Regions from separate parts of the Chromobacterium phragmitis genome, predicted to be linked through region 1. Evidence: riboswitches for the same ligand, from Rfam matches in the RefSeq annotation. Region 1 holds a riboswitch; the other holds the start of a gene.
The links. A riboswitch is a leader RNA that binds a small molecule or an ion and turns the genes downstream of it on or off. The one in region 1 is predicted to bind glycine.
Positions count from the first base shown of each region.

Region 2: it holds a riboswitch for glycine, as region 1 does, so the genes downstream of both, DK842_RS17155 (trimeric intracellular cation channel family protein) here and gcvT (glycine cleavage system aminomethyltransferase GcvT) in region 1, are expected to answer to the same signal.

Region 1 covers NZ_CP029495.1:416,230-431,192, reverse strand. The annotation lists gene DK842_RS02140 (CheR family methyltransferase) at 1-660, shown strand, start outside; gene DK842_RS02135 (protein-glutamate methylesterase/protein-glutamine glutaminase) at 657-1,733, shown strand; gene cheD (chemoreceptor glutamine deamidase CheD) at 1,730-2,335, shown strand; gene fdxA (ferredoxin FdxA) at 2,401-2,724, opposite strand; gene gluQRS (tRNA glutamyl-Q(34) synthetase GluQRS) at 2,817-3,713, shown strand; gene DK842_RS02115 (amino acid permease) at 4,045-5,325, shown strand; gene DK842_RS02110 (glycosyl hydrolase family 18 protein) at 5,468-7,216, shown strand; glycine riboswitch at 7,439-7,528, shown strand; glycine riboswitch at 7,543-7,641, shown strand; gene gcvT (glycine cleavage system aminomethyltransferase GcvT) at 7,682-8,770, shown strand; gene gcvH (glycine cleavage system protein GcvH) at 8,835-9,221, shown strand; gene gcvP (aminomethyl-transferring glycine dehydrogenase) at 9,314-12,166, shown strand; gene DK842_RS02090 (class I SAM-dependent methyltransferase) at 12,462-13,016, shown strand; gene DK842_RS02085 (putative bifunctional diguanylate cyclase/phosphodiesterase) at 13,223-14,963, shown strand, end outside.
Region 2 covers NZ_CP029495.1:3,629,263-3,644,225, reverse strand. The annotation lists gene DK842_RS17215 (gamma-glutamyl-gamma-aminobutyrate hydrolase family protein) at 1-463, opposite strand, end outside; gene ald (alanine dehydrogenase) at 481-1,605, opposite strand; gene DK842_RS17205 (cupin domain-containing protein) at 1,819-2,364, shown strand; gene DK842_RS17200 (VOC family protein) at 2,378-2,770, shown strand; gene DK842_RS17195 (aldehyde dehydrogenase) at 2,803-4,290, shown strand; gene DK842_RS17190 (substrate-binding periplasmic protein) at 4,453-5,295, shown strand; gene DK842_RS17185 (substrate-binding periplasmic protein) at 5,481-6,278, shown strand; gene DK842_RS17180 (substrate-binding periplasmic protein) at 6,291-7,085, shown strand; gene DK842_RS17175 (FMN-dependent NADH-azoreductase) at 7,139-7,747, opposite strand; gene DK842_RS17170 (LysR substrate-binding domain-containing protein) at 7,855-8,796, shown strand; gene DK842_RS17165 (GNAT family N-acetyltransferase) at 8,838-9,383, shown strand; gene DK842_RS17160 (DUF3141 domain-containing protein) at 9,565-11,961, shown strand; glycine riboswitch at 12,027-12,112, shown strand; glycine riboswitch at 12,117-12,214, shown strand; gene DK842_RS17155 (trimeric intracellular cation channel family protein) at 12,357-12,971, shown strand; gene DK842_RS23470 (restriction endonuclease) at 13,029-13,442, opposite strand; gene DK842_RS17145 (TIGR02117 family protein) at 13,890-14,393, shown strand; gene DK842_RS24285 (DUF2459 domain-containing protein) at 14,311-14,583, shown strand; gene DK842_RS24140 (type 2 periplasmic-binding domain-containing protein) at 14,592-14,849, opposite strand; gene DK842_RS23075 (hypothetical protein) at 14,878-14,963, shown strand, end outside.

The DNA of each region.
Region 1 (14,963 bases):
AGCGAGGAGTGGCAGGGATTCATCAATGCCCTCACGACCAATCTGACCTCGTTTTTCCGCGAGACGCATCATTTCGACATCCTGAGCGAGCATGCCAGGAAGCATCGGAAGCCCGGTGAAACGTTTCGGGTTTGGAGCTCGGCCTCCTCCACCGGCGAGGAGCCGTATTCCATCGCCATGACGCTGCTGGAGCAATGGAGGGAGCCGGGCGGCGGGTCGTTTCAATTGCTGGCTTCCGATATCGACACCAATGTCTTGCAACAGGCGGCGTTGGGCGTGTATGGCAGGGAGCGGGCGGAAAAAGTGTCCGATGCTTTGTTGCGCCGATACTTCGATCGGGGAGTGGGCAGCAATGAGGGCAAGATCCGTCTCAAGCAGCAGGTCCGGGATGCCGTATCCTTTTTTCAGTTCAATCTGGTGGCGCAGAATTGGCCGGATATCGGCAGCTTCGACGTGATTTTCTGCCGCAATGTGATGATTTATTTCGACAAGCCCACCCAGACGGAGATACTGGGCAAGATGGCAGCCTGCCTGAAGCCGGACGGGTTGCTATTGCTGGGCCATTCGGAAAACATAGTGCATCTGACCGACGCCTTCGTCGGTTGCGGCCGGACAAGCTACAAGCTGGCGCATCCAAATGATGAGGAGAGAGGGGGATGAGTCCAGTCGTGGCGAGGAAAATACGGGTGGTTGTGGTTGACGACTCCGCTCTGGTGCGCAGTCTGTTGACCGCCATCATCAACGAAGCGCCAGACATGGAGGTGGTGGCGACCGCCTCCGACCCCTTCATCGCCAGAGAGAAGATCAGGGAAACCGATCCCGACGTCGTGACGCTGGACGTGGAAATGCCGCGGATGGACGGACTGGAGTTTTTGCGGCGACTGATGAGGCTGCGTCCGACGCCTGTGCTGATGATTTCCTCACAGACGGATACCGGCTCCGAGGCTACGCTCACCGCGCTGGAACTGGGGGCGGTGGATTTCATCCACAAGCCGGCGGATGATGTGGCGCGGCATATGCAGGAGTATGCGGAGGAGATACGCGAGAAGCTCAGGGCAGCCGCGGCAGCCAAGTTGCAGCAGCCCCAGCGTTTTCGCCAGGCGCCTCCCGTTCCGCCGCCTGCCGGCTCGGTATTGAAAAAGAGCGTGTTGGTGTTTGTCGGAGCCTCTACCGGCGGCACCGAGGCGATCAAGGATTTCCTGATGGGCATGCCGGCGGAGGGGCCGCCCATCCTGATCGTCCAGCACATGCCGGAGCATTTCACCTTCAGCTTCGCCGCGAGGTTGAACAGGCTGTGTCCGATGAGGGTGAAGGAAGCCGAGGATGGGGAGGCGGTCTGCGCCGGCGTCGCCTACATCGCCCCGGGCCATTCCCATATGCGGGTGGCGCCGGTCTCGGGGGGCGGGTTCAGGATAGCGTTGGACCAAGGGGAGAAGGTCAATCGGCATCGGCCAGCCGTCGACCCGCTGTTCGAGTCGGCGGCCCAGCATCTGAAAAAGAATGCGGTCGGCGTGATCCTGACCGGCATGGGCAAGGATGGCTCGTTGGGAATGCTGCAGATGCGCAAGGCCGGCGGGGTCACCTTCGGCCAGGATGAGGCTAGCTGTGTGGTGTATGGCATGCCGAGGGAGGCGTTCAAGGTTGGCGCGGTGATGCATGTGCATCCACTGGGCCGGTTGGCGGCAAAGGTGGTCGAGTGTCTGCAGAATCATGCCGAAAGGGCGATTACATGAACCATGTCGACGGGATGAACAGCCATCACTATTACGACAAGCATTTCCAGATCATGGCGGTCAAAGTGTTCCCCGGCGAATTCCACGCCACCAACCAGTCGCGACTGCTGGTGACGCTGCTGGGATCTTGCGTGGCGGTGTGCCTCAGCGATCGCATCTCCGGCGTGGCGGGCATGAACCATTTTCTTCTGCCGGAAGGATCGCTGGATCTGGGCAGCGGCGCGTCTGCGGCGCGTTTCGGCGTCAACGCGATGGAGTTGCTGATCACCGACATGCAGAAGCTGGGCGCGATGCGCAATCGGCTGGAAGCCAAGATATTCGGCGCCGGCAACGTGCTGGAGGGCATGACTGTGGTGAACGTCGGCGAGCGCAACACCAACTTCATCCGCAGCTATCTTTCCAATGAGCAAATTCCAGTCTTGGCGGAGGACTTGCTGGGCGAGTGCGCGCGAAAGGTGTATTTCTTCACAGCCACTGGAAAGGTGCTGATTAAAAAAATGAAGAGAAACAGCACGGCGGTCAAGCAGGAGCAACCATACCGTGGGCGCATCATCGATCAGGGCGAGGCGTCCAAGACAGGGGATATCGATCTGTTCATCTGAGCCCAGACCGCGGACGCGAACAAGGCGACGCATGCGTCGCCTTGTTCGCGGGAGGGGGAAGAGGCTTATCGTTCCAGATATTTCAGCTTGTCTTTCACGTCGGCCCAATCCGCGTGGTCGGGCAGTGGATCGATGCGCTCCACGATGCTGGGCCAATTCCGGGCCAGCTCGGCATTAAGAGGGATGAACGCCTCTTGCCCCTTGGGCACATCGTCCTCGGGATAGATGGCGCCGACCGGACACTCTGCCACACACAGCGAGCAGTCTATGCACTCGTCAGGGTCGATCGCCAAAAAGTTGGGCCCCTCGCGGAAGCAGTCCACCGGGCAGACCTCCACGCAGTCGGTGTATTTGCATTTGATACAGGCATCGGTTACAACGTACGCCATTCTTGTATCCTCAGTAAGGCTGGATCGTGATTCGGGATAGTCGTTATTTTAGCGATAATTCGCCCGTTCGACGCTCCGGCAAAATCCTCAAGATGTCCAATGCGCTCTATCGGGGCCGTTTCGCCCCCAGCCCCACTGGCCTGCTACACGCGGGCTCGCTCAGCACTGCTGTCGGCAGCTATCTGGAGGCGCGAAGCCGCGGCGGCCAGTGGCTGCTGCGCATGGAGGATCTCGACCCGCCGCGCGAAGTGCCGGGCGCGGCCGACGACATCCTGCGCACGCTGGAGGCTTTCGGCTTCGAGTGGGACGGCGAGGTGGCGTACCAGAGTCGTCGCCATGGCTTGTACCGCGCCGCGCTGGAACGGTTGGCCGCATCTGGCCAAGCCTACGCCTGCTGCTGCACCCGCAAGGAAATCGCTGCGTTGGCGCGCCGCGGCCTGGACGGCTACGTTTACCCGGGCACCTGCCGGCGCGGCTGTCCCGGCGGCCGCGAGGGCCGGGCCTGGCGCTTGGCCGTGGCCGAAGGGGAGCGGGTGGTGGACGACCGGCTGCAGGGCGCGTACCGGCAGGACCTGGCGCGCGACATCGGCGATTTCGTGTTGCTGCGCGCCGACGGCTTCTGGGCCTATCAACTCGCGGTGGTGGTGGATGACGCCGATCAGGGCGTCACTGACATCGTGCGCGGCTCGGACCTGCTGGTGTCCACGCCGCGGCAATTGGCCGTATATGAGGCCTTGGGCCTATCCGCGCCAGGCTATTGCCATCTGCCGGTGTTGACCAATGCCGCTGGCGAAAAGTTGTCCAAGCAGACGCTGGCGCCGGCCATATCGGCGGATGCCGCCGCAAGCCAGCTCGGCACCGCGTTGGCGCTGTTGGGCCACGCGCCTCCGGCCGATTGCGCCGGCTTGGACGAGCTGTGGCGCTGGGCGGTGGCGAATTGGTCATTAAGCAGGGTGCCGGCCGGCCCCTTGCAACTCCCTCATTCCTGACGCTTTTTCCATTAAATGACGCAAGCATTTGTTTGGGTGTGATTTTTTCCTGAAAAAATCGTCAATGCGACATGTTTTTACGTCAAAACTGTGTTTTAATGCGCCCTTTTTTGGCGCGGCGGCAGGCCGCATCCGGCTGCGACGCAGCCGAGCGTTCCGGCTTCAGCTATCTTGAAGCCATGGCCCATAGGCCTGCCGATGCGGTTTTGACCTTTTTCGCATGTCTGACGCTGGGGGGGATCACTCCGGCGCGCGATGCTTTCGTTCCCACGGAGAGTCAGGTTTGAACGAAAACAGTTCCGTTAAAAAGAAGGGCTCGCTCGGAGTCTGGATGTGCACCGCCCTGGTGGTGGGCAATATGATAGGCTCCGGCGTTTTCCTGCTGCCGGCTTCGTTGGCTCCGTTCGGCGGTGTGTCGATGCTGGGCTGGCTGCTGACCTCCTGCGGCGCCATCTGCCTGGCGCTGGTATTCGCCCGCCTGTCATCCATCCTGCCGCGAGAGGGCGGACCGTATGCGTACATCCACGCGGGCTTCGGCGATTTCGCCGGCTTCTGGATCGCCTGGGGCTACTGGATCGCGCTGTGGGCGGGCAACGCCGCGCTGGCGGTGGCGGCCACCAGCTACATGCAGGTGTTCTTCCCGATATTGGGGCATAACGAGCCGCTGGCTGGCGCCGTCGCCATCGGCCTGATCTGGATCGTCACCTGGATCAATAGCCGCGGCGCGCGCAGTTCCGGCGTGGTGGCGGTGGTGACCACGCTGCTGAAGCTGTTGCCGCTGGCGGCGGTTACCTTCATCGGTTTCTTCCATTTCCAGCCGGATAATCTGGCATTCAATCCGCACAACAAGCCGCTGCTGTCCTCGTTGTCCGCCACCATGGCGCTGACGTTGTGGGCCTTCCTCGGCCTGGAGTCAGCGTCGGTGCCGGCCGGCGACGTGGTGGAGCCGGAGAAGACCATCCCGCGGGCCACCGTGATCGGCACCCTGCTGGCCACCGTGCTCTACATCCTGTCCACGGTATCGTTGATGGGGCTGATGCCGGTCGATGTGCTGGCCGCCTCTCAGGCGCCGTTCGCCGACGCGGCGCGGCTGATGTGGGGCGACTGGGGCTATTGGCTGGTGGGCTTCGGCGCGGTGGTGTCCTGCTTCGGCGCGCTCAACGGCTGGAGCCTGATGCAGGCGCATGTGCCGGCGGCCGCGGCCAAGGATGGCCTGTTCCCCAGCCGTTTCGACCAGCGCAACGCGGCCGGCGTGCCCATCTTCGGCCTGGTGCTATCCAGCGCGCTGGTCACCATTCTGATGGCGATGAAGTACGCCGGCGGCGACAGCGGGGTGAAGATCTTCGAGTTCATCATCCTGCTGGCGACCGCCACTACGCTGCTGCCTTATGCGTTTTGCTCGATGGCGCTGATCGCCATCATGTTGATGCGCGGCAAGGCGTTCGCGCCCAAGGATTACATCGCGCCTGGATTTTTCTCCGGCATTGGCTTTATTTATTCCTTGTGGGCCTTGTATGGTTCTGGCGCCGATATTGTTATGTGGGGCATGTTGCTATTGTTGCTGGGTTTGCCGATTTATGTCTGGCAGCTAAAAGAACGCCATGCGAATTGATGGTGTCTGATTTGGAATGAAACGAACGCGGCAAGTTTTGCCGCGTTTTATTTTGCCTGGTCATTTTTCGGTTTTATAAGATTTAATGATTTATTCATGCATTTCTGGCATTTGGGTCAGTTTCGCCAAGCCTTGCATTTAATTGGATTGGGCGCGGCATTATCATCTCCTCGCAGTTCGTCGGTCTTTTAAAATCGTACTGAAAAGGATGACTTGTATGGGAAACAAAATGCCTAATGACGGTCAGCTGAAGCGGGGTGTGAAAGATGACGCGCTGGTATATTCATCTGATCCCGGCACGCTTGTGAATGGACAGGTGTGGGGATTGGGCGCGGCGGAAAAGACGTATGCCGTCAATCATTTTGATGCGGCAGTTGAAGATAAGCTTTTTTCCTATACGCCGGGCCGGGTGGTGAAAAACGTTTTCAATAAGTACGAAAGCAATGAGTTTCAAGTGGCTTGCTACTATACCGACTGGTCGCAATACGACAGTCGCTATGGGAATGGCCCTGGCGATCCAAGTGTCAATTATTCGGTCGGCGGGCGCGGTACCGATGCGATGCGTCTGCAGGCCATGGGACCATTCGACAAGATCGTGGTCGGCTTCGCCGGCATCATCGGCGACGAAGGGGAAAAGAAGCCGGTGATAGACAAAGCCGCCATCGATTTCGGCATCGCCAGCGGCCCGGCCGACTTGCCGAATCAACGCGGCAAGGCCACTTTCACCGACAGTTGGGGCGATGTGCTGTCTTATATCAACTGCGGTTTCAACAGCTGGGTGAGCAACGACGCGATTGCCATGTTCCACCCTGACCGGGCGCAAGGCCTGCTCGGCGCCTTGGTCAAGCTGAAGCGGAGCAAGCCGGATCTGCGGATATCGCTAAGCCTGGGCGGCTGGACCATGAGCCAGGCCTTCCATCACATCGCCAAGGAGCCGGCATTGCGCACCGTGCTTGCCCTTAGCCTGAAGCGCATTGTCGATGCCTTCCCGATGTTCACCGATCTGGACATCGACTGGGAATATCCGGGCGTGCCGGGCGCGCCGGGTAATCAATTCGGTCCAGAGGACGCCCCCAATTTCGCGGCGCTGATCCGGGAAATCAAGGCGCACTTGCCGTCCATGCATTTGAGCATCGCGGTCAACGCCGAACCGGCCAAGATGGCGGCGGCCGATATTCCTTCGTTGTTGGCGGCAGGGGTGGAAGGCCTCAATGTGATGTGCTACGACTTTTTCGGCACGCCTTGGGCCGAACATCTGGCGCATCACACCAATTTGCGAGGCAATCCTTCCGACGCCAGCCAGAACTCCGCGACGAAGGCTGTGGACTACCTGCTGAGCCTGGGCGTGGCGCCGAAAAAGATTTTCCTCGGCTATGCCGCCTACAGCCGCAACGCGCAACGCGCCAGGATCGATGGCGTTTCGCCGTTGCGCGGCAGTTATCAGCCCTACCCGGATCAAACCACGGTGGGTAGTTTCGAGTCTGGCACCACCGAATGGCCGGATGTGCTGTACCAGTACATGGACTTCGAAAATCAGACCGGCCGCAATGGTTTTCAGCTGTATACCGACACGGTGGCGGACGCGGATTTCCTGTATAACAGCCAAAGCCAGGTATTCATGTCGCTGGATACGCCGCGGTCGGTGAAGGCCAAGGCCGAGTATGCCCGCTCCAAGGGCCTAGGCGGCATGTTTGTCTGGACTGGCGATGGCGATAGCGGCTTGCTGACCAACGCTGCGCGCGAAGGCCTGGGTTGCCGGGTGCAGCAGCAAGTGGTGGATATGGCTCCGTTCTATTTTTCGGGCATCACCGGCGCAGAAAAGGTTAAAGAGGCCTTCCGCAATATCGGCGAAACCGAGCCCAGGGAGTTGCAAAGCATTACCCGGCGCTAAACTGCGCTTTATGATGTTGGGCGGCGGAACACGCCGCTCCCGCTCTTCCAGTGGCTGCCTGATCCATGTGGGCGGCCGTTGTTTTTTTGGAAATGCCGGTGGTTTTCGAAAAATAAATTACATGATTTTTTGCGTTTTTTTTCATAAAAAAACATTTATCGTATTGCTTTGATCTGGAAATAAACTCGGCTTGCCAAGGCTCGGATATTGACACCATAATCGCCGGATCATACAGGAGAGAGCGGCCTTGGGCCGCCGCCGAAGGCGCAAGCGCACCCGCAATCGCTCAGGCAAAAGGACTGTATCATCGGGCCGGCGGCAGCCGGTTCGCGCAATCTGGAGAGCGGCGTCCGCGCGATGCCCACCGAAGGGGCTAACGGCTTATCCGGCCGGAAAATCTCAGGTGCAGGGACAGAGGGGTGTGGTTGATGAGGCTATCCACACTATTCTGCAAGGAACCGCGCCATGACGGCCCCGAAACGTACTCCGCTGTATGAAGCCCACCTCGCCGCCGGCGCCAAGATGGTCGATTTCGCCGGTTGGGAAATGCCCATTCATTACGGTTCCCAGCTGAAAGAGCATGAGATCGTCCGCACCGACGCGGGCATGTTCGACGTGTCCCACATGACGGTGGTCGACATCACCGGACCCGACGCCAAAGCCTGGCTGCAAAAACTGATCGCCAACGACGTGTCCAAGCTCGGCTTCGAGGGCAAGGCGCTGTATTCCGGCATGTTGACGCCGGAAGGCACCGTCGTCGACGACCTCATCGTCTATCTCACTTCCTATGGCTACCGCATGGTGGTCAACGCCGGCACCACCGAAAAAGACCTGGCCTGGATGGAGAGCCAGAGGGCCGGTTTCGACGTGGCGCTGAACGTGCGCCGCGACCTGGCGATGCTGGCCGTGCAGGGCCCCCAGGCCATAGACAAGGTTTGCTCCATCCGACCGGAACTGGCCGACGCCATCCGCGCGCTCAAAGTGTTCCAGGGCCTGCCGCAGGGCGAGTGGTTCTACGCCCGCACCGGCTACACCGGCGAAGATGGGCTGGAAATCATGGTTCCGGCCGATCAGGCCATCGCCTTCTTCAATCAACTGCAAGATGCCGGCGTATCGCCCATCGGCCTGGGCGCGCGCGACACGCTGCGTCTGGAAGCCGGCATGAATCTGTACGGCCACGACATGGACGAAACCGTGTCGCCGCTGGAAGCCGGCATGGGCTGGACCATCGCCTGGGAACCGGCCGAGCGCAAGTTCAACGGCCGCGAGGCGCTGGAGGCGCAAAAGGCCGCCGGCGTGAAGATGAAGCAGGTGGGCCTGGTGCTGGAAGGCCGCGGCGTATTGCGCGAAGGCCTGAAGGTGGTGGTGGAGGGCGTGGGCGAAGGCGTGATCACCAGCGGCACCTTCTCGCCGACGCTGAAGCATTCCATCGCCATCGCCCGCGTGCCGGCCGCTACCGGCGCCTCGGCCCAGGTGGACCTGCGCGGCGCGCTGACCGACGTGCGCGTGGTGAGGATGCCCTTCGTGCGCAACGGCAAGAAAGTTTTCGAATAATCGGGCAACGCCTCGGGGCGACTGCCGTCACCATTGATCTGATCTAAAGCTGGAGAACTTCAAGATGAGCAACATTCCCGCCGAACTGAAATATGTCGACAGCCACGAGTGGCTGCGTCTGGAAGCCGACGGCTCCGTGACCGTGGGCATCACCGCGCACGCGCAGGAACTGCTGGGCGACATCGTCTTCGTCGAACTGCCGAAAGTGGGCGCGACCCTGGCCAAGGATGAGCAGGCCGGCGTGGTGGAATCGGTGAAGGCCGCTTCCGATGTTTACTGTCCGATCGCCGGCGAAGTGCTGGAAGTGAACGCCGAGCTGGAAAGCGCGCCGGATCTGGCCAATAACGAGCCGTACGGCGACGGCTGGTTCTTCAAGATCAAGCCGGCCAACGCCGCGGATCTTGACGGGCTGATGGACGCCGCCGCCTACGCCAAGGAAATCGGCGCCTGATCGCCTGACCGCCCCGCCGTCGCCAGACGCCGGGGCGTTGTTTTTCCCGGCGCGGCCTCGCGCAGGCCGCCGCAAAGAAGGAAGTCCCAAGCATGTCGCTCTCCGAACTCTTCAATCGCCACGAATTCATCGCCCGCCACATCGGCCCGTCCGACGCCGAACGCGCCGAAATGCTGGCCGCCGTCGGCGCGCCGTCCATCGACGCGCTGGTCGACCAGACCTTGCCGGCCGACATCCGCCTGAATCGCCGGCTGGATCTGCCGTCGCCGCAGCCGGAAGCCGAGGCGCTGGCCGCGCTGAAGGCGGTAGCGTCCAAGAACGTGGTCAACAAGTCCTTCATCGGCCTGGGCTACTCCCCGGTGCTGACGCCCGCCGTCATCCTGCGCAATGTGCTGGAGAACCCGGGCTGGTACACCGCCTATACCCCGTACCAGGCCGAGATCGCCCAGGGCCGCCTGGAAGCCTTGCTGAACTTCCAGCAGATGGTGATAGACCTGACCGGCCTGGAAATGGCCAACGCCTCGCTGCTGGACGAAGCCACCGCCGCCGCGGAAGCAATGGCGATGGCCAAACGCGTGTCCAAGTCCAAGTCCGTCAGCTTCTTCGTCGACAGCCGCGTGCTGCCGCAGACGCTGGACGTGATGAAGACCCGCGCCAAGTACTTCGGCTTCGAGCTGGTGTCGGGCCATCCGGAAGAGGCCGGCAGCGGCGACTACTTCGGCGCGCTGTTCCAGTATCCGGGCGAGGCGGGCGATCTGATCGACCTGACGCCGCACATCGCCGCGATCAAGGCCAAGGGCGGCGTCGTCGCCGTCGCCGCCGACGTGATGGCGCTGGTGGCGCTGAAGTCGCCGGCCGAGATGGGCGCCGACATCGCGCTGGGCAACACCCAGCGCTTCGGCGTGCCCATGGGTTTCGGCGGCCCGCACGCGGCTTACTTCGCGTTCAAGGATGAGATGAAGCGTTCGGCGCCGGGCCGCATCATCGGCGTGTCCATCGACGCCAAGGGCAAGGCCGCGCTGCGCATGGCGCTGCAAACCCGGGAACAGCACATCCGCCGCGAGAAGGCCAATTCCAATATCTGCACCAGCCAGGTGCTGCTGGCCAATATCGCCGGCCTGTACGCCGTTTACCACGGCGCGGAAGGCGTGCAGCGCATCGCCGCGCGCATCCACCGGCTGGCCGCCATTTTCGCCCACGCGGTGCAGGCCGCCGGCGGCAAGCTGGTGTTCGACCGCTTCTTCGACACGGTGCAGGTGGACGCGCCCAAGGCCGATGCCATCTACGCCGCTGCGCTGACCGCCGGCTACAATCTGCGCCGCGCCGGCAAGACCGTGCTGGGCGTGGCCTTCCACGAAGCCGCCACCGAAGCCGACCTGGCCAAGCTGATCGAGCTGTTCACCGGCAAGCCGGCCGACATCGCCGCCTTGGACGCCGCCGCTCAGGACGCGATTCCAGCCGCATTGAAGCGTGAGTCGGCCATCCTGACCCACCCGGTGTTCAACACCCACCATAGCGAGCACGAGATGCTGCGCTATATGAAGAAGCTGGAAAACCGCGACCTGGCGATGAATCACTCGATGATCTCGTTGGGCAGCTGCACCATGAAGCTGAACGCCACCAGCGAGATGATTCCGATCACCTGGCCGGAATTCGCCAATATGCACCCGTTCGCGCCGCGCGAGCAGACCGTGGGCTATCTGGAGCTGATCGAAGGCCTGCAGGCGCAGCTGAAGGCGATCACCGGCTTCGACGCCATCTCCATGCAGCCCAACTCCGGCGCCCAGGGCGAATACGCCGGCCTGTTGGCCATCAGCCGCTACCATGAGTCGCGCGGCGAAGGCCATCGCAATATCTGCCTGATCCCGCAATCGGCGCACGGCACCAACCCGGCCACCGCGCAGATGATGAATATGCAGGTGGTGGTCGTGAAGTGCGACGATGCCGGCAACGTCGACGTCGCCGATCTGAAGGCCAAGGCCGAGCAGCACGCCGCCAACCTGGCCGCGCTGATGATCACTTACCCGTCCACCCACGGCGTATTCGAGCAGGGCATCAAGCAGATTTGCGAGATTGTCCATGCGCACGGCGGCCAGGTCTATATGGATGGCGCCAACCTGAACGCCCAAGTGGGCTTGACCCGTCCGGCAGACATCGGCGCCGACGTGTCGCACATGAATCTGCACAAGACCTTCTGCATCCCGCACGGCGGCGGCGGACCGGGCATGGGCCCGATCGGCCTCAAGGCCCATTTGGCGCCGTTCATGGCCAACCATGTGGTGGCTTCGGTGCCGGGCGCGGTAGAAGGCCAGAGCGCGGTATCCGCCGCGCCGTTCGGATCGGCTTCCATCTTGCCGATCTCGTATATGTACATCGCGATGATGGGCGCGGAAGGCATGAAGCAGGCGACGGAAAACGCGCTGTTGTCCGCCAACTACCTGGCCATCCGTCTGGGCGAGCACTTCCCGGTGCTGTACACCGGCGCCAACGGCCGCGTCGCCCATGAGTGCATCATCGACCTGCGCCCGCTGAAGGCCGCCTCTGGCGTGACCGAAGTGGACGTGGCCAAGCGCCTGATGGACTACGGCTTCCACGCCCCGACCATGAGCTTCCCGGTGCCGGGCACCTTGATGATTGAACCGACCGAATCCGAGCCCAAGGCCGAGCTGGACCGCTTCATCGCCGCGATGGCCGCCATCCGCGCCGAGATCGACCAGGTGCAGAACGGCGCCTGGCCGGCGGACAACAATCCGCTCGTCAACGCGCCGCACAGCAAGGCCGACATCGCCGGCGACTGGAACCGTCCATATAGCCGCGAGCAGGGCTTGTTCCCGTTGCCTTACGTGCTGGAAAACAAGTTCTGGCCGAGCGTGAACCGCATCGACGACGTCTACGGCGACCGCAACGTGGTGTGCAGCTGCCCGAGCACGGATAGCTATATGTAAGCGCGCCCAGCGTCCTTGCGCGCGTCATTTTAAACCCCGGCAGACGGTTGTTTGCCGGGGTTTTTTATGTTTCATGAACTTTTACGTACAAACACTTAGAAATCATAACTAAGTGGTCATCTGTTTCTGTGCGAACTATCACTAAGGGGTAGTACGTAGCTAGTGGCCGCGCCGCGCGCGCGGCGGCGTCTCGGGCAGGAAAGAAGCAGGGGTGGATGATATGTGCGTCGCTAATTTTGATGCTTTTTACCGCCGCAATGGTTCCTTTTATGGAGATCGGCCGGCGTTGTCGCTGATGTACTTTCTCGACAAATACGATGTCAAGGGAGGCGGGCGGGGGCTGGACATGGCCTGCGGCCAGGGACGCAACGCGTTCTATTTGGCGAGCCGCGGTTACTCGATGTTCGGCATCGACGAGTCGCCCGAAGCGATCGCCCGGCTAGGCGAGCTGGCTGATCAGCGGCGAGTGGATGTCAGCGGCAAGGTGGTCAACCTGACCGAGCTGGAGATCGAGCCGCAGCGCTACGACATCATCATCGCCTATACCGCGCTCGACCATGTGGATGCCGCCGCCGGGCAACGGCTGGCGCAGGCGATGATGGCCGGTCTGGCGCCTGGGGGCTATCTGTTCGCTGCGGTATTCATGGTGGACGACCCGGGCTGCTGCGGCTCCGGGGGCGGGATCAGCGAGACCGCGGCCTATATTCGCCACTATTATCAGCCAGGAGAGTTGCGCGAGCAGTTTAACGGCTTGACGCCGCTCGCCTACCAGGAGGAATTCGCTTTGGACCTCAGCCATGGCTACCCCCACCACCATAGCATGGCCAGGATTTTCGCCTGCAAGCATTGACGCTGGGCGGCGAGTTGGGAACAGGGCCAGCGGCCCTGTTTTTTATTGCATGGAGCAAACTGGGGCGCTTCATCGCAGTCAATCATAGGCAAACGCAAAAAACGAGTCAGGAAATGAGACGTGTTTGCTACAATGACCAGCGCCCGCGATGGCAGTCGCGCGGCAGTTTTTGATGAATAAATAAAAGGTTGGCGTCGGACATGTCGATGAGAAGCGTGCTCTCCTGGCAGGGGAGCAATCTGGAGCTGCTGGAGGCTTTGAGCCTGCCGGTATGGATTTTCGACATCGACCACAAGCGGGTGTTCTGGGCCAACGAGGCCGCGCTGCAGGTGTGGGGCGCGCGCAGCTTGCGCGAGCTGCAGGATAGAGACATGGCGAGCGACATGTCGGTCTCCGTTTCGCAAAGGCTGGCCCAATACCAGCAGGATTTCGAGCGCGAGGGCGCCAGTTTCGTCGAAAGCTGGACGCTGTATCCCAACGGCCGACCTTGCGTGTTGAAGGTGAAATTCCGCGGCATAAGGGTGAATGGCCGAATGCTGATGTTTTGCGAGGCGCAGAACAGCCTGAGCGCCGACCCCGCCTCGCTGCGCAGCACCGAAGCGCTGTTGCACACCTCGGTGCTGATCTCCCTGTACGACGATGACGGCCGCGCGCTATATCGCAACCCGGCCGCGCGCGAGTGGTTGGCGTCCTCGGGCGAGAACTGGCGGCAGCATTTCGTCCACGACAGCGATTGGCAACAGCTGCGTCAAGGCGTGGCCGCCTGCGGCGAAGCGCGGTTGCTGGCGCGGGTCAACACCCGCGAGGGTATGCGCTGGCATGAGGTGGCGGCCCGCGCCTGCCGCGACGCGGTCACTGGCCAGGATGCGCTGCTGGTCAGCGAGGTGGACATCACCGACCTGAAGCACGCCGAGGCGCGCGCCAGCTTCCTGGCCAACCACGATGTGCTGACCGGCCTGCCGAACCGCAACGGCATCCGCAGCGAACTGCTGCCGCACTTGCAGCAAGCGCTGCGCAACGGCCGCCAGGTGGCGTTGATGTTCATCGATCTGGACCGTTTCAAGAATGTCAACGATTCGCTCGGCCACGCCTGCGGCGACGAGCTGCTGATCCGGATGGCGGGCCGGCTGGTCGGCCTGCTGGGGCATGACGAGAAAGCAGCGCGGCTGGGAGGCGACGAGTTTCTGGTGATGCTGAGCGCGCCGCAAGTGGCCGAACGCGCCGAAACGCTGGGCCGCCGCATCCTGCAGGCGCTGGCGGTGCCGATGCGGCTGGAAGGAATGGATGTGGGCGTGTCGGCGTCGATAGGCGTCAGCGTGTGCGAGGGGCGCGCGCTGGACCTGGAGCAGATGATGCGCCACGCCGATCTGGCCATGTACGCCGCCAAGGATGCCGGGCGCAACAATCTGATGTTCTTCACGCCGGCGCTGGAGGCGCGCAGCCAGGCGCAGCTGGCGCTGGAGACCGATATTCGCCGCGGGCTGGATGCCGGCGAATTCCTCGCCTACTTCCAGCCGCGGGTCGATATCGGCAGCGGCAAAGTGGTCGGCGCCGAGGCGCTGGCGCGCTGGCGGCATCCGCAGCGCGGCCTGCTGATGCCGGACAGCTTCATCCCGTTGTGCGAGGACTGTGGCATGGTGATGGAGCTGGGGCGGCAGATTCTGGCGCAGGCGGCGCGGCAGCAGCGGCAGTGGCGCGAGAGCGGGTTGGATTTGCTGGTCTCGGTGAACCTGTCCGCCTGCCAGTTTGTGGATCCCGGCCTGCCGTCCCTGATCGAGCAACTGCTGGCCGACAGCGGCTGCCAGCCGGACCGGCTGGAGTTGGAAATCACCGAATCCGTGCTGCTGGGGCACGACGAGCAGACCATGAGCACCTTGCAGGCGCTGCGCGCGCTGGGCGTGAGGATAGCGGTGGACGATTTCGGCACCGGCTATTCCAATTTGGCGT
Region 2 (14,963 bases), 1.6 Mb from region 1:
GCGCCGGCGCGTACATCGCGGCGATGTCGTCGCCTTCCGCCTCGCGGTGATCGCGCAGGCCCGGCTCTTCCTGCACATGCTGGTGCAATTCGCCGCCCAGCGCGACGTTGATCTCCTGGAAGCCTCGGCAGATGCCCAGCAGCGGCACCCCCTCCTCCAGCGCCAGGCGGATCAGCGGCAGGGTCGTGGCGTCACGCCTCGGATCATGCAGCGTGCCCTGGCGGCTGGCCGGCCCGCCATAGTGATGCGGCTCCACATTGGATGGCGAGCCCGGCAGCAACACGCCGTCCAGCGTCGCCAGCGTGGCGCGCAACAGCGCGTCGTCGCCCAGCGACGGGATCAACACCGGCAGGCCGCCCGCGCCGCCGGCCGCCGCGGCGATGTACTTGTCGCCCGCCGCGTGGAACGGCAGCAGGCCGATCATTTTCAGATCACACGGGATGCCTATCATTGCTTGCGACATGGCTTGCTGCGCTCCTATCAGCTTGCGGCCTTGATGGCCTCTATCGGGTCGATGTAAGCGTGGCCAAGATCCTGCGCCACCGCCTGGTAGGTGACCCGTCCGCGGCAGACATTGAGGCCGTTGCGCAGATGGGCGTTGTCCAGCAGCGCCTGGCGCCAGCCCTTGTTGGCCAGTTCCAGCGTGTATGGCAAGGTGGCGTTGGTCAGCGCCTGGGTGGAGGTGCGGGCGACGCCGCCCGGCATGTTGGCCACGCAGTAATGGACGATGCCGTCCACGGTATAGATCGGGTCCTGATGCGTGGTGGCGCGACTGGTTTCGAAACAACCGCCCTGGTCTATCGCCACGTCCACCAGCACCGCGCCCGGCTTCATCGTCTTCAGCATCGCGCGCGTCACCAGCTTGGGCGCGGCCGCGCCGGGAATCAGCACCGCGCCGATCACCAGATCGGCGTCGCGGATGCTGTCGTCGATGTTGGCGCCGTTGGACATCAAGGTCTTGATGCGGCCGCCGAACACCATGTCGATCTCTTTGAGCCGGCTCAGGGATTTGTCGAGAATAGCGACGTCGGCGCCGGCGCCCATCGCCATCCGCGCGGCATTCAACCCCACCACGCCGCCGCCGATCACCACCACCTTGGCCGGGGCCACGCCGGGCACGCCGCCCAGCAACACGCCGCGGCCGCCCTGCGCCTTTTCCAGCGCGTGCGCGCCGGCTTGGATCGCCATGCGGCCTGCCACTTCGGACATCGGCGCCAACAGCGGCAGGCCGCCGCGCTCGTCGGTGACGGTTTCGTAGGCGATGGCGATGGCGTCGGACTCGATCAGCAGCTTGGTCTGCTCCGGGTCCGGCGCCAGGTGCAGGTATGTGAAGAGGATTTGGCCCGGACGCAGCATCCGGCACTCCACCGGCTGCGGCTCCTTGACCTTGACGATCATCTCGGCGCGCTCGAACACCTCGTCGGCATTGGAGGCGATGGACGCGCCCGCCTGGATGTACTGCTCGTCGGTGAAGCCAATCGCGAGACCCGCGTGGGTCTGCACCAGTACCTTGTGCCCGTGCGCCACCAGCTCGCGGGCACCGGACGGGGTCAGACCCACGCGGTACTCATGGTTTTTGATTTCCTTCGGAACGCCGATCAACATAGTCGCCTCCAACTGGTTATCCGTGCTGCGCTGACTGGCAAGCGCCGTTTAAGAAAATTCACATCGCGCTTGCCCTTTCAACTTGATTCTGACTATAAAACCTCACCCTTGCAAAGATATTCGATTTTGCGACGCAGCAAGCAAATTTACCTCTACACGCGCTACAATGCCGCAGTTGTCTAAAATTATTAACATATTGATGGAGCAGGAAGAATGGATGTCGGCGCACGCTTGAGAATGGTCAGGACACGGTTCGGCTTGTCGCAAAGAGAGCTGGCCAAACGCGCGGGCGTCACCAACGGCACCATCTCGCTGATTGAGCAAAACCGGGTAAGCCCTTCGGTCAGTTCCCTCAAGAAGGTACTGGAAGGGCTGCCGATAACCCTGGCAGAATTCTTCACTTTCGACGCCGAGCCGGCGCAGCCCCGAGTGTTCTACCAGGCGGACGAGCTGCCCAACCTCGGCAACGAAGACATCAACTTGATGCTGGTGGGCACCGCCCACGACAAGCGCGACATCGCCATCCTGCGCGAACGCTACCTGCCCGGCGCCGACACCGGCCCGGACATGCTGGTGCACGAGGGCCAGGAAGGCGGCGTGGTGATACGCGGCAGCATAGAAGTGACGGTGGGCAATGAAAGCCGCGTGCTGGGGCCGGGCGACGCCTACTACTTCGACAGCAAGCTGCCTCACCGCTTCCGCAACGTCGGCGACGACATCTGTGAAATGGTGAGCGCCAGCTCGCCGCCCACCTTTTAAAAGGGAAGACATTTTGAAGCTGGCCTACACCATCATTTACGTCCCGGATGTGCCGGCCTCGCTGCGCTTTTTCGAAGCCGCCTTCGGCTTCAAGCGCAAATTCCTGCACGAATCCGGCGCCTACGGCGAGCTGGATACCGGAGAAACCACGCTGTCCTTCGCCCAGCACGAACTGGCCGCCGGCAACCTGCCCGACGGCCATGTCCGCGCCAGCGAGTCCGCCCGGCCGCTGGGCATGGAAATCGGCCTGATCGCCGACGACGTGGCCGCCGCCCACGCGAAAGCGCTGGCCCACGGCGCGGCCGAACTGTCCGCGCCCAAGCGGAAGCCTTGGGGGCAAACGGTATCCTACCTGCGCGCGCCCGACGGCGCGCTGATTGAAATTTGCAGTCCCGTTTCAGCCTGAACGCAACAACATCACTCGACGAGGAGAGCAGCATGGCCCGCAGTCACGCCGAATGGAAGCAATTTGCAGCAGAACTGAAAATTGAAGGTCGCGCCTTCATCAACGGCGAATATCGAGACGCCGCCGAAGGCAAGCGCTTCGATTGTGTCAACCCCGCCAACGGCGCCAAGCTGGCCGAGGTCGCCCATTGCGGCGAAGCCGATGTGGAGGCGGCGGTCAAGGCCGCCCGCCGCGCGTTCGAGTCCGGCGTCTGGTCCGGACTCGCGCCGGCGAAGCGCGCCGCCACGCTCAAGCGCTTCGGCGCGCTGATCAACGAGCATGCCGACGAGCTGGCGCTGCTGGAAACGCTGGACGTGGGCAAACCCATCGGCGACACCACCGCCGTCGACCTCCCCAACGCCGCCTATTGCGTGGAATGGTTCGCCGAGGCGATCGACAAGGTAGGCGGCGAAGTGGCGCCGGTCGATCCCAAGCTGGTGGGCCTGGTGACACGCGAGCCGGTAGGCGTGGTGGCTGCCGTGGTGCCGTGGAATTTCCCCATCATGATGGCCAGCTGGAAGTTCGGCCCGGCGTTGGCCGCCGGCAACGCCGTCATCGTCAAGCCGTCGGAAAAGTCGCCGCTGACCGCGATCCGCGTCGCCGCGCTGGCCAAGCAGGCCGGCATCCCGGACGGCATCTTCCAGGTGCTGCCGGGCGCCGGCGACGTCGGCCGCCTGCTGGCGCTGCACATGGACGTGGACTGCGTCGCCTTCACCGGCTCCACCGCCGTCGGCAAGCTGATAGCCGGCTACGCCGCCCAGTCCAATCTGAAGCGCGCGTGGCTGGAGCTGGGCGGCAAGTCGCCCAACATCATCCTGGCGGACTGCCCGGACATCCCCCGCGCCGCGAGCGCCGCGGCCGTCGGCATCTTCTACAACATGGGCGAGGTCTGCACCGCCGGCTCGCGCGTGCTGGTGCACAAAGACGTCAAGGAACGCTTCCTCGAAGAGTTCAAGAAGGCCGCCGCCGGCTTCTTCCCCGGCGATCCGCTCGACCCGGCCACCGGCATGGGCGCCATCGTCGACGAAATCCAGTACCGCAAAGTGCTGAACTACATCGACAAAGGCCTGAGCGAAGGCGCCAACCTGCTGCTGGGCGGCAAGGCCGTGCACACCGACAAGGGCCTGTTCATCGAACCCACCGCCTTCGACTGCCCGAGCGAAGACCTGACCATCTGCCGCGAGGAAATCTTCGGCCCGGTGCTGTCGGTGATCACCTTCAGCGAGCTGGACGACGCCGTGCGCATCGCCAACGACACCGCCTACGGCCTGGGCGCGGCGGTATGGACCTCCAACGTCAGCACCGCCCACCAGGTGGCGCGCCGCCTGCGCGCCGGCACCGTGTGGGTCAATTGCTACGACGAAGGCGGCGACATGAACTTCCCCTTCGGCGGCTACAAGCAATCCGGCAACGGCCGCGACAAGTCTCTGCACGCGCTGGAAAAATACACCGAGCTGAAAAGCACGCTGATCAAGCTGTAACCCTTCGCGCCGGCCGGGCTCAGTCCTGGCCGGCCGCCTCGGCCGCGCCGCATCGCGAAGCGCCAATGCCGCCCATCTCCTTCCCCGCCCCAAACCGCCGCGCCGACGCGGCAAGCATCCTTGCCTCCACCCGCCGGGGTAGCAGCCGCCGACAACCCGGCTATGATTGAAATCAAGACTTCCAGGTGGCGCATTAGCATGCAGCGAATCTACCGACTTGCCGTTGCCGGCCTGTTATGGCTCCTATCCTTTGCCCATGCGGCGGAAAGCAATCCCGCCTGCCCCTCCGGGCCGCTGAAAGTGGGATTTTACGAATACGGCCTGGCCTACCGCGACGGTCGGGGCTATGACGTGGACCTGGTAAGGGAGCTGGCCCGCCGCCTGCGTTGCCCCATCGCCAGCGAAACCGTCTTTCCGTGGGTTCGCACTCTCAAGATGCTGCAAGTCGGCGAAATCGACATCGCCACTTCCGCCACCCCGACGCCGGAGCGTCTCCAATACGCCTGGATCTACACTTACAAGCACAGCAAGAGCATGGTCCTGCTGCGCACGGAAGTGCAGGCCCGCTCCCTGGCATCCTTGCCGAACGACCCCAAGCTTCGTTGGGGCGTGATCCGCGGCTGGAAATTCAGTCCGATGCAAGACCAACTGCTGGCAGAGCTCGCCACGCGAAACAAAATCGTGCAGGCCATCGATGAGAATGATTTGTACAAAATGCTGGCGACAGGCGTCATCACCGGCGCGCTCGCGCACCCGACCAGTTATGACGACTGGCTAAGGGAGCCCAGCATTCGCAAGCAGGTCGTCGTGCTGGATCTGTTTCCCGATGTCGAAGCCACCGCTGGCGGGGTGGCGCTCAGCAAAAAACGGTTCCCGGAATCCGCAGCCGAGCTGTGGCACGCCGAACTGAAAAAAATGTCACGAGATGGAAGCTTGCATGAGATTTTCCGCCGCTTTCTGAGCGAGGAAACCGCAGACTACCTGCTGCGCTCGCCAGTGCCCTGACCATGGAGAAATCACGCAAGCGCAAAGCTGCGGCCATGATGAAGGCAGCCATGCTCGTCGAATGGCGCCATCAAGAGCCGCAGCCTATCGGAAATCTGGAATCTTGCGGTTTCTTGTGTGGATTTTCGGACAGCGAACGCCGTGGAATATGAAAGCCGGGCGGCAATATGGAGGCGATACAGAAAATGCGGCGACACATTCCATGTTTGCTTGTCTTGCTGTTTTCCGCCACCAGCGGGGCCGCGGCCAATCCCGCCTGCCCTTCCGGCCCGCTCAAAGTGGGGTATTTCAAATTCGGCGCCGCATACCGCGACGGCAAAGGATACGATGTCGATCTGGTGCGCGAACTCGCCCGCCGCCTGGCCTGCCCCATCGCCAGCGAAACCGAGATGCCCCGCGCCCGCGCGCTGAAAATGCTGGAGGTCGGCCAGATCGACGTCAGCGCCTCCACCCTAGCCACGCCAGACAGGCTGAAGTACGCGTGGATTTACCCTTACAACCACACCAAGAACATGATATTGCTGAGCCCCGCCATCCAGGGCAGAACCCTGCCGGCGATACTGGGCGATGCCGAATTGCGTTGGGGCATGGTGCGCGGCTACCACCACAGTCCGGACCAGGACAAGATGCTGGAAGAGCTGAATGCGCGCCACAAGGTGGTGATCGCGTCCGACGAGGACGATCTGTACAAAATGCTGGGCAGCGGCGTCGTCAACGCCGCCTTCGCCCAGCCGTTCAGCTATGGCCGCTGGCTGCGCGAGCTGCCCAACGCCGGCCAGATCACGGTATTGGACTTGTACCCGCAGACCGACCTGCTCGCCAGCGGCCTGGCGCTGAGCAAGGCGCGCTTCAGCCGCGAAGCGGCGGAAAAATGGCATCAGGAACTGCTGAAAATGCATCAGGAAGGCCGTTTGTACGACATCATGCGCCGCTTTCTCAGCGACAACGCGGCCAAGCAGATGACGCAAGCGCCGATAGAGTGAACGGACAGCATCATGAAATGGCTGGCAAGCTGCCTGCTTCTGCTCCCCGGCTTTTGCGCGCAGGGCGCCCCCAATCCGGCCTGCCCGCAAGGGCCGCTCACTCTCGCGTACTACGACTTCGGCGTCGCCTACCACCAAGGCCGCGGCTACGACGTGGAACTGCTCCATGAGCTGGCCAAGCGGCTGGACTGCCCGATCCGCGCCGAAGCCGATTACCCGCGCATCCGCGCGCTGAAACTGCTGGAGCTGGGTGCCGCCGACATCGGGGCCTCGACGCTGATCACGCCGGACCGTCAGCGCTATCTATGGCTGTATCCATACAATCACAGCAAAAACATGGTGCTGATGTCCCGCGCCAAGCAGGCCGCCACGCTGGAGCAGCTGCTTCAAACGCCCAATTTGCGCTGGGGCGCGATCCGCGGCTTTCGGCACAGCCCGGCGCAAGACCGGCTGCTGGCCGACCTGATCCAGCAACGCAAGCTGGTGATCGCCGAAAGCGAGGATGACCTCTACCGCATGCTCACCAACGGCCTGGTCGACGCCATCTTCGCCCACCCCATCAGCTACGATCCCTGGCTGCAGGCTCATCGCGCCGAGCGCATCGTCGTGGTCCGCGATTTCTTCCCCGACGTGGAAACCATCGCCGGCTCCATCGCACTGAGCAAGGCTCGCTTCGACCGCCCCGCCGCGGAACTGTGGCATCAGGAACTGCACAAGATGTACCGCGACGGCTCGCTGCGCGCGATCCTGCGCCGCTACCTGAGCGAACCCAGCGTGGATCAAGTGCTGAAGCTGCCGCTGGAGTAAGCGAAGCGCGAAAAGCCCGGTTCAGCCGAACCGGGCTTTCGCCTGTCCGCCGCTTACAGCGCCAGCTTGGCGATGGCTTCCTTGGCCATGTGAATGGAGGTGGCGCGCTTGTCCGGGCCCATGTTGACGGCCTCCGCGCGGATGATTTCCACATTGCTGACGCCCAGGAAGCCCAGCACTTTCACCAGATAGTCTTCCTGGAAGTCCATCAGGCTGCCCTGCTCGCCGCTGTGCACGCCGCCGCGGGCGGACACCAGCACAACCTTCTTGTTCGGCACCAGGCCCACCGGGCCGGTCTCGGTGTATTTGAAGGTGCGGCCGGCTGCGAATACGCGGTCGATCCAGCTGCGCAGTTGCGTCGGAATGGAGAAGTTGTACATCGGCGCGCCGATCACCAGCACGTCGGCGGCCAGAAACTCTTCGATCAGCTCGTCGCTCAGCGCGGACTCGCTGCGCTGGGTAGCGGTCCAGTCCGCTTCCGGCGCGAAGCGCGCGCCGACGATTTCGCCGGACAAGTGGGCGATCGGATTGGCGGCGAGGTCGCGGTAGCTGGTTTCCACATTGCCATGGCGCTGACGCAGGGTGTCGGCGACGACGGCGGACAGTTCGCGGGTGACGGAGTTGTCAGCCAGGATGCTGGAGTCGAGGTGAAGCAGTTTCATGGTTTGGGTCCTTCGGGGTTCGATTGCGATGAGTGGATGATAGATATCCGGAACAATCAGGACTAGACTGCTAAATTCGAAAACATTGTTCTACCAGTGAGACAATAATGCAGGACCTCAACGATCTGCTGTATTTCGCCAAAGTGGTTGAGCATGGCGGCTTCATGGCCGCCGGCCGCGTGCTGGGCATTCCCAAGTCCAAGCTGTCCCGCCGCGTGGCGGAGCTGGAAAGCCGCCTGGGCGTGCGCCTATTGCAAAGAACCACCCGCCGCCTGTCGTTGACCGAAATCGGCAGCCAGTACTACCAGCATTGCCAAGCGATGCTGGCTGAGGCCGAAGCGGCGGACGAGGCGGTGCTGCACGTCAGCGCGGAGCCGCGCGGCCTGATCCGCGTCAGCTGCCCCGAACTCTTGTGCAAGACCATGATCAGCGCCGCGCTGCCGCGCTTCCTCGCCCGCCATCCGCAAGTGCGCGTTTCGCTGGACTCCACCAACCGCAGGGTGGACTTGATAGAAGAAGGCGTGGACGTAGCGCTGAGAGTGCGCAATGTGATAGAGGACAGCGCCAGCCTGGTGGTAAGGCGCCTGGGCAAGAGCCGGGTGATTCTGGTGGCCAGCCCGGATTTCCTGGCGCGCCATGGCGAGCCGGCGTTTCCGGAAAAACTGGCCTCGCTTCCCGCGCTGGCCATGAGCCGTCCGGACGGCCGCGGCCAATGGGTGCTGCTGGACAATGTCGGCCAAAGCTACACCGTGCATCTGGACGCGCCGCGGTTGATGACCGACGACATGATCGTGCTGCTGGAGGCGGCCATCGCCGGCATCGGGGTGGCGGCGCTGCCCACCAATGTCTGCCATCAGGCGCTGGCGGATGGGCGGCTTAGGCGCATCCTGCCGCAATACGACTTCCCATGGGGCATTCTGCACGCGGCCTTTCCCACCCGCCGCGGGCTTTCGCCGGCGGTGCGCGCTTTCCTCGACTTCATCGCCGAGGAATTGATCAACGAGGAAATGGCCGGCGACTGGGAACGCCACGCCCCCCCTTTGGCATAGCCATTGCTTGGCATGGGGCTCGTCCCCATGAAAGCGATGCCATGTTCACCCTGCGCCCGCTGCGCGAAACCGACTCCATCGAGCGACTCACCGAACTGTTGCACCAAGCCTACGCCCAATTGGCCGCCATGGGCCTGCGCTACACCGCCGTGGACCAGAGTCCTGAAGTCACTCGCCGCCGCATCCGCGGCGGCCACTGCCTGCTGGCCTGGCACCAAGACGAGCTGGCAGGCACCGTCACGGTGCACCGCCCCCTGCTCACCTCCCACTGTCCGCAATTCCGCCAGCCGGATACCGCCGTGCTGGTGCAACTGGCTGTCGCCCCGCGATGCCAGGGCCTGGGTCTGGGCGAATGGCTGATGCAGGCGGCGGAAGATTGGGCCCGCGCCCAGAGCTGCGCCGCCATCCGCCTGGACACCGCGCGCGACGCCGCCCACCTGGTGCGCCGCTACCAGCGCCGCGGCTACGCCGTGGAAGCGCCGCTGCAATGGCCGGACAAAGCCTATCAAAGCGTGGTCATGGTCAAGTCGCTGGAAACTCTGCCGCTCCCGACGACTCGAAACAAGGATTGCAGCGCAACAAGCTGATGGCTGCGCGCCACACATTGGCCCCAGACCATCTGCATTTGTTGCGTCGCAGCAAATAACGAGTACAGTGTCGGCCATGGCCCGCATCGGCCGGCCATCCTTACCTACCGTTCAAGAACAAGGGGTTGCAATGTGGTCAACTGCTGCAGTTCAAGGCGGGAAGCTCCCGTTCCCTCAACCGTTGTTTGATTACTGGCTGGACGCCTGCCAGCGCGGCATCCTGTACTGGGACACGCTGTACCAGCGCGGCGCCACCTATCTGCAGCACTGCGAAAGCGGCAAGCCGCCGGTGCTGGTATTCGATTACGCCATCATCATGGACGGCCGCGATCTGCCCGATCCCGCCAACTACGCGCTGGCCGCCATCCAGCCGCCAGCCGGCTGCCCCGCCACCGACCCGGCCAAACGCCCCTTTGTGGTGATAGACCCGCGCGCCGGCCATGGTCCCGGCATCGGCGGCTTCAAGATGGACAGTGAAATCGGCATCGCGCTGCAGCAAGGCCATCCCTGCTATTTCGTGATGTTTTTCCCCCAGCCTGTGCCGGGCCAAACCATTGAGAGCGTGGCCAAGGCCGAGGGCCACTTCCTCAAGCGCGTCAATGAGCTGCACCCGGACAGCGACGGCAAGCCTTTCGTCATCGGCAACTGCCAGGGCGGCTGGGCGCTGGCCATGCTGGCCTCGGTCGCGCCGGAACTGGTCGGCCCCATCCTGCTCGCCGGCTCGCCGCTGTCCTACTGGGCGGGCGTGCGCGGCAAGAACCCGATGCGCTACGCCGGCGGCCTGACCGGCGGCACCTGGACCGCCTCGCTGGCCGGAGACCTGGGCAACGGCCATTTCGACGGCGCCCACCTGGTGGAAAACTTCGAAAAACTGGACCCGGCCAACACGCTGTGGAAGAAGGCCTACAACCTTTACGCCAAAGTGGACACCGAACCCAAACGCTATCTCGACTTCGAGCGCTGGTGGGGCGGCCATTACCTGCTGAACAAGGCGGAAATGGAGTGGATCAGCCAGAAGCTGTTCGTCGGCAACGAGCTGGTGCAGGGCAAGATCGCCAGCCACGATGGCAAAATGCGGGTGGACATGCGCAACATCCGCTCGCCCATCATGGTGTTCGCCTCCTGGGGCGACAACATCACCCCGCCGCAGCAAGCGCTGAACTGGATCGCCGACCTCTACGACAATGTGGAGGACATCCGCAACAACGAGCAAACCATCGTCTACTGCCTGCACAACAAGGTGGGCCATCTGGGCATCTTCGTGTCCGCCGGGGTGGCCAACAAGGAGCACAGCGAATTCGCCAGCGCGCTGGACCTGATCGACGTGCTGGCGCCCGGCCTCTACGAGGCGGTGATCGAGGATATCGCTCCCGACGCGCCCGGCCAGGAGTACATCGAAGGCCGCTACATCATCCGCTTCGAGGCGCGCGACGTATCGGACATCCTGGCGCTGGATGACGGCCGCGAAGACGAGCGGGCGTTCGAAGTGGTCAAGCGCGTATCCGAAATCAACCAGGGCGTCTACGACCGCTTCGTCTCGCCCGCGCTGCGCGCCGCCAGCAACGAGGCCAGCGCCCGCCTGCTGCGCGAGCTGCATCCGGCCCGCTTCGAGCGCGCGCTGATTTCGCCGCGCAATCCCTGGCTGTGGTGGCTGCCTGGCCTGGCGGCCCAGGTCCGCGAACAGCGCCGCCCGGTAAGCGAGGACAATCCGCTGTGGCAATGGCAGGAGCGCGTATCCGGCTGGATCGGGCAATCGCTGGATCGCTACCGCGACTCCCGCGACGCCGCGCAAGAGCAGCTGTTCCGCGCCATCTACGAATCGCCGCAGCTGGCGACGCTGGTCGGCGTGCCGCCGGCGGGAGAACCGCGCAGCCAATCGCTGACCTGGGAAACCCGCGAATTGGCGCGCCTCAAGCGCGAGGCCTTGGACCCCAGCTTCGAGCACGGCACGCTGGCCGACGGCTTCGTGCGGCTGATGCTGTATGTCAGCATAGGCATAGGCGTGGTGGACGAGCGGCCGTTCAACGCCATCCGCCGCGTGATGCGCGACGTGCGCCACGAATACCCACTGACACTGATGCAACTGAAGGACATCGTGCGCCACCAAGTGGCCCTGGTGCGGTTGGATGCGCCGCGCGCGCTGCGCGGGCTGGCCCGGCTGCTGCCTGACGCCCGTCCCCGCCATCAGGCCTGGCTATTGGCGCGCGACCTGCTCGCGCTGAACGGCCCCATCCCAGCCGAACATCAGGCGCGGCTGGACGAAGTGGCCAAGGTGCTGGAACTGGATGCCGACGCGGCCTCACGCTCCGCGCTGCCCGCCGCGCCAGCCAAACCGGCGGCCGAGGAAAAGCCGGCCCAGCCTGCCGCCAAACGCTCAGCCCCGGCCAAAAAACCGGCGATGGCGAAAGCCCCGGCGGCCAAACCGGACCAGCCATCCAAGTCCCCGCGTTCGAGCGCCAAACCCGCGGCAGCCAAGGCCAAGCCCGCCTCCGCCCGTAAAGCGCCGGCGAAGGCCAATGGCCAGGCGCCGGGCGCTTCGACGCTGGCGGACGTCGGCAACAAGCAAGGCAAGGCCTGAGTCATGCGCAGGAACCGGGCGCGCCTGGTTCCTGCATTGACTATTCCAATAGCAAAAGCTAATATTCCACTCCTGCGGGAGAGAGGGGCCGCGCCCCCGCCGAAGACGCAAGCTCCCATAATCGCTCAGGCACCCGTACCGCAGCGCAGTATAGATTCAAGCCGATTGGAGAGAGGCCGCCCTGCGCGGCCCACCGAAGGGGCAAGCGGCCGCAGGCCGCGCAACTCTCAGGTAAAAGGACAAGGGGAGAGGCTGTTACCCAACCCGGAAACCGTCCAGGAGTTTGCCTTGTCCATCCATCCGCATTGCCGCGCGCACCATCCGCGCCTCATTCCCGCACGCTGTCCGCCCGCCACCGCAGGCGTTTTCTTGCTTCGCACTCACAAGATTTCATCATGCTGACCTTGATCTACCTGATCGCCATCACCGCGGAAGCGATGACCGGCGCGCTGGCGGCCGGCCGCCGCCACATGGACATTTTCGGCGTAGCCGTCATCGCCTTTCTCACCGCGCTGGGCGGCGGAACCGTGCGCGACATCGTGCTCGGCCGTTACCCGATAGGCTGGACCCAGCATCCGGAATACGTGCTGCTGGTGGTGGCCGGCGGCCTGGCCGCGGTGCTGATCGCGCGCTACATGCGCCACCTGAACCGCTTGTTCCTGATACTGGACGCGCTGGGCCTGGTGGCGTTCACCATCATCGGTTGCGACGTGGCGCTGGGCATGGGCTACCATCCGGTCATCATCGTGATGGCCGGCATGATCACCGGCATCGCCGGCGGCATCCTGCGCGACGTGCTGTGCAACAGGGTGCCCATCGTGTTCCGCCGCGAGCTGTACGCCAGCGTGTCGCTGCTGGTGGCCATCCTCTACCTGGGCCTGAACCGCCTGGGCCTGCAGCACGACTGGAACGTGGTCGCCAGCTTCGCCTTCGGCCTGGCCCTGCGTCTGACCGCGCTGTGGCGCGAATGGCAGCTGCCAGTGTTCTCCTACCGCCACGATCACCACTGACAGCCCGCCCCAAGACGAGAAACGCTCCGTCTCGCGGGGCGCTTCCCATGCCGCCAGTCAACGCCTGGCTATCTCGCAGCCGCAAGACGGGCAGCCGCGCGCCTCCCCGCCCGCCTCCTGCTCCCGCAGGCGGGCGAGCACCGCCTTGCCCGGCAGCAACACGATGCCCTTGCCCGCCGCGAACGCCTTGGCGACCGCGGTGAACTCCCCGCTACACACCACGAAACCACGCTCCACGCCGCGGGACTGCATCACTCCATACAATTCTCTCACCACTGCCACGCCCACTTTCTGGGCATTCCAGCGCTTGCACTGCACCAAGTGGCACTCATCGCCCAGAAACAGCTCCAGGTCCACGCCGCCATCCGCGCCGCTCCCCGCGCGCGCCTCCACCCGATAGCCCTGGCGACGGAACATGACGCCCACCAGAGCCTCGAAATCCTGCCAGGACAACTCCGCCAGTCTGCGCAACGAGGGCTCGCCAGAAGCGCGGCCGCGCTGTCGAAACCGCCGCGCCAACCCCATGACCGAACATGACGCGAGCGCGCCGGGCAAGCCATATCGCAACGACAGCCCCAAAGCGGAAGGAATATCCGAAACAGCAGCCACAGGCAGGTATTGCCTGCCGGCAAACCAACTCAAAGCCGCCAGCGACAGCAGCGTATGCCAGGGGAGATGAAGCGAACGACTGCGGAATGCGCGTCCGCTGATTTTTCTTATGATTCGCATAATATTTCGCAAATAGCATAATCATATCAAAATCAGCAATCAATATAAACAAATAGCCTTTCAATATCCAAACAGTCGGCATTTCATTCCCAAATCCAGTCGTAAGATTTTTGCATGATTTGACAACTAAACGTCATTCGATGTAGACAGTCGGCCCAGATCCCAACTATCAACCATCCACGCCCCCCCATGCGAACGCCAACCACCATATTCCGACTCGTCCTTCGCTCACTGCTGCTGATCCCCACCCTGCCGCTCTGCTATCTGCTCGCCGCGCTGGCGCTGGGCCTATTGCCTAGCAACCGCGAGTGGGCACAACCCGAGGCTGGCATTCCCATCTATCTGGACAGCAACGGCGTCCACACCAGCCTGGTCATGCCAGTGAAAACCGCCCAGGCGGATTGGACAACCGCCTTTTCCCCTCGACAACTGTCCAAACCGGAGCGCTACGCCCACTCGCCGTACATTTCCATCAGCTGGGGCAGCAAGGTGTTTTTTCTGACCATCCAGAGTTGGAAAGACCTCAGCGCGGGCAAGGCGCTATCGGCCTTGGCCTTCGACCAGAGCGTGCTGCACGTGGAGTACCTGCCCCAGCCCAAGGAGGGCAAGGATACCAAGCGGGTGCTGGTCAGCCCGGAGCAGTACGAAAAACTGGTGGCCTTCATCCATCCGCCGCAGCGCGCCATTCGATGACCAAGGCCAAGCCCTGCAAGAAAAGGGCTACCACTATTACGACAACGACGCCTTCTACACCGCCCATGGCCGCTATAACCCCATCGTCACCTGCAACCAGTGGACGCGCGACGCGCTGGCCGAAATGGGAGTGCGTACCGCGCTATGGTCTCCATTCGTCCAACCCTTGTTCTGGCAGCTGAAAAAATAGGGAAGTCTTCAAGACATCTCCTGCAGCCACGCCAGCAGATCCGCGGCCAGACCGTCTCGCCTGAACGGCTCCGGCGACAACAGCGCGTAGCGCGCGCCATCCTCGACAAAGCCCAATGGCGCGGCCAGCAAGCCATTGTCGACATCATCCCGGACTAGGCGCCAAGGGCCTATCGCCACCCCAAGGCCCGCCACCGCCGCCCGCGGGCTGAAGTAAAAGCGCTCGAACCACGGTCCCTCGCCCGCGGGGGCCGCACCCCAGCCCACCACTACGCCGAGAGAGGCGCTGTCATATGTGCAGACATACGCACTTAGTAGCTATTGTGCGGTTCAAGCCATCGCACATCAACGCGATGCACAAAGTGAGGCCCAGCAGAAGCT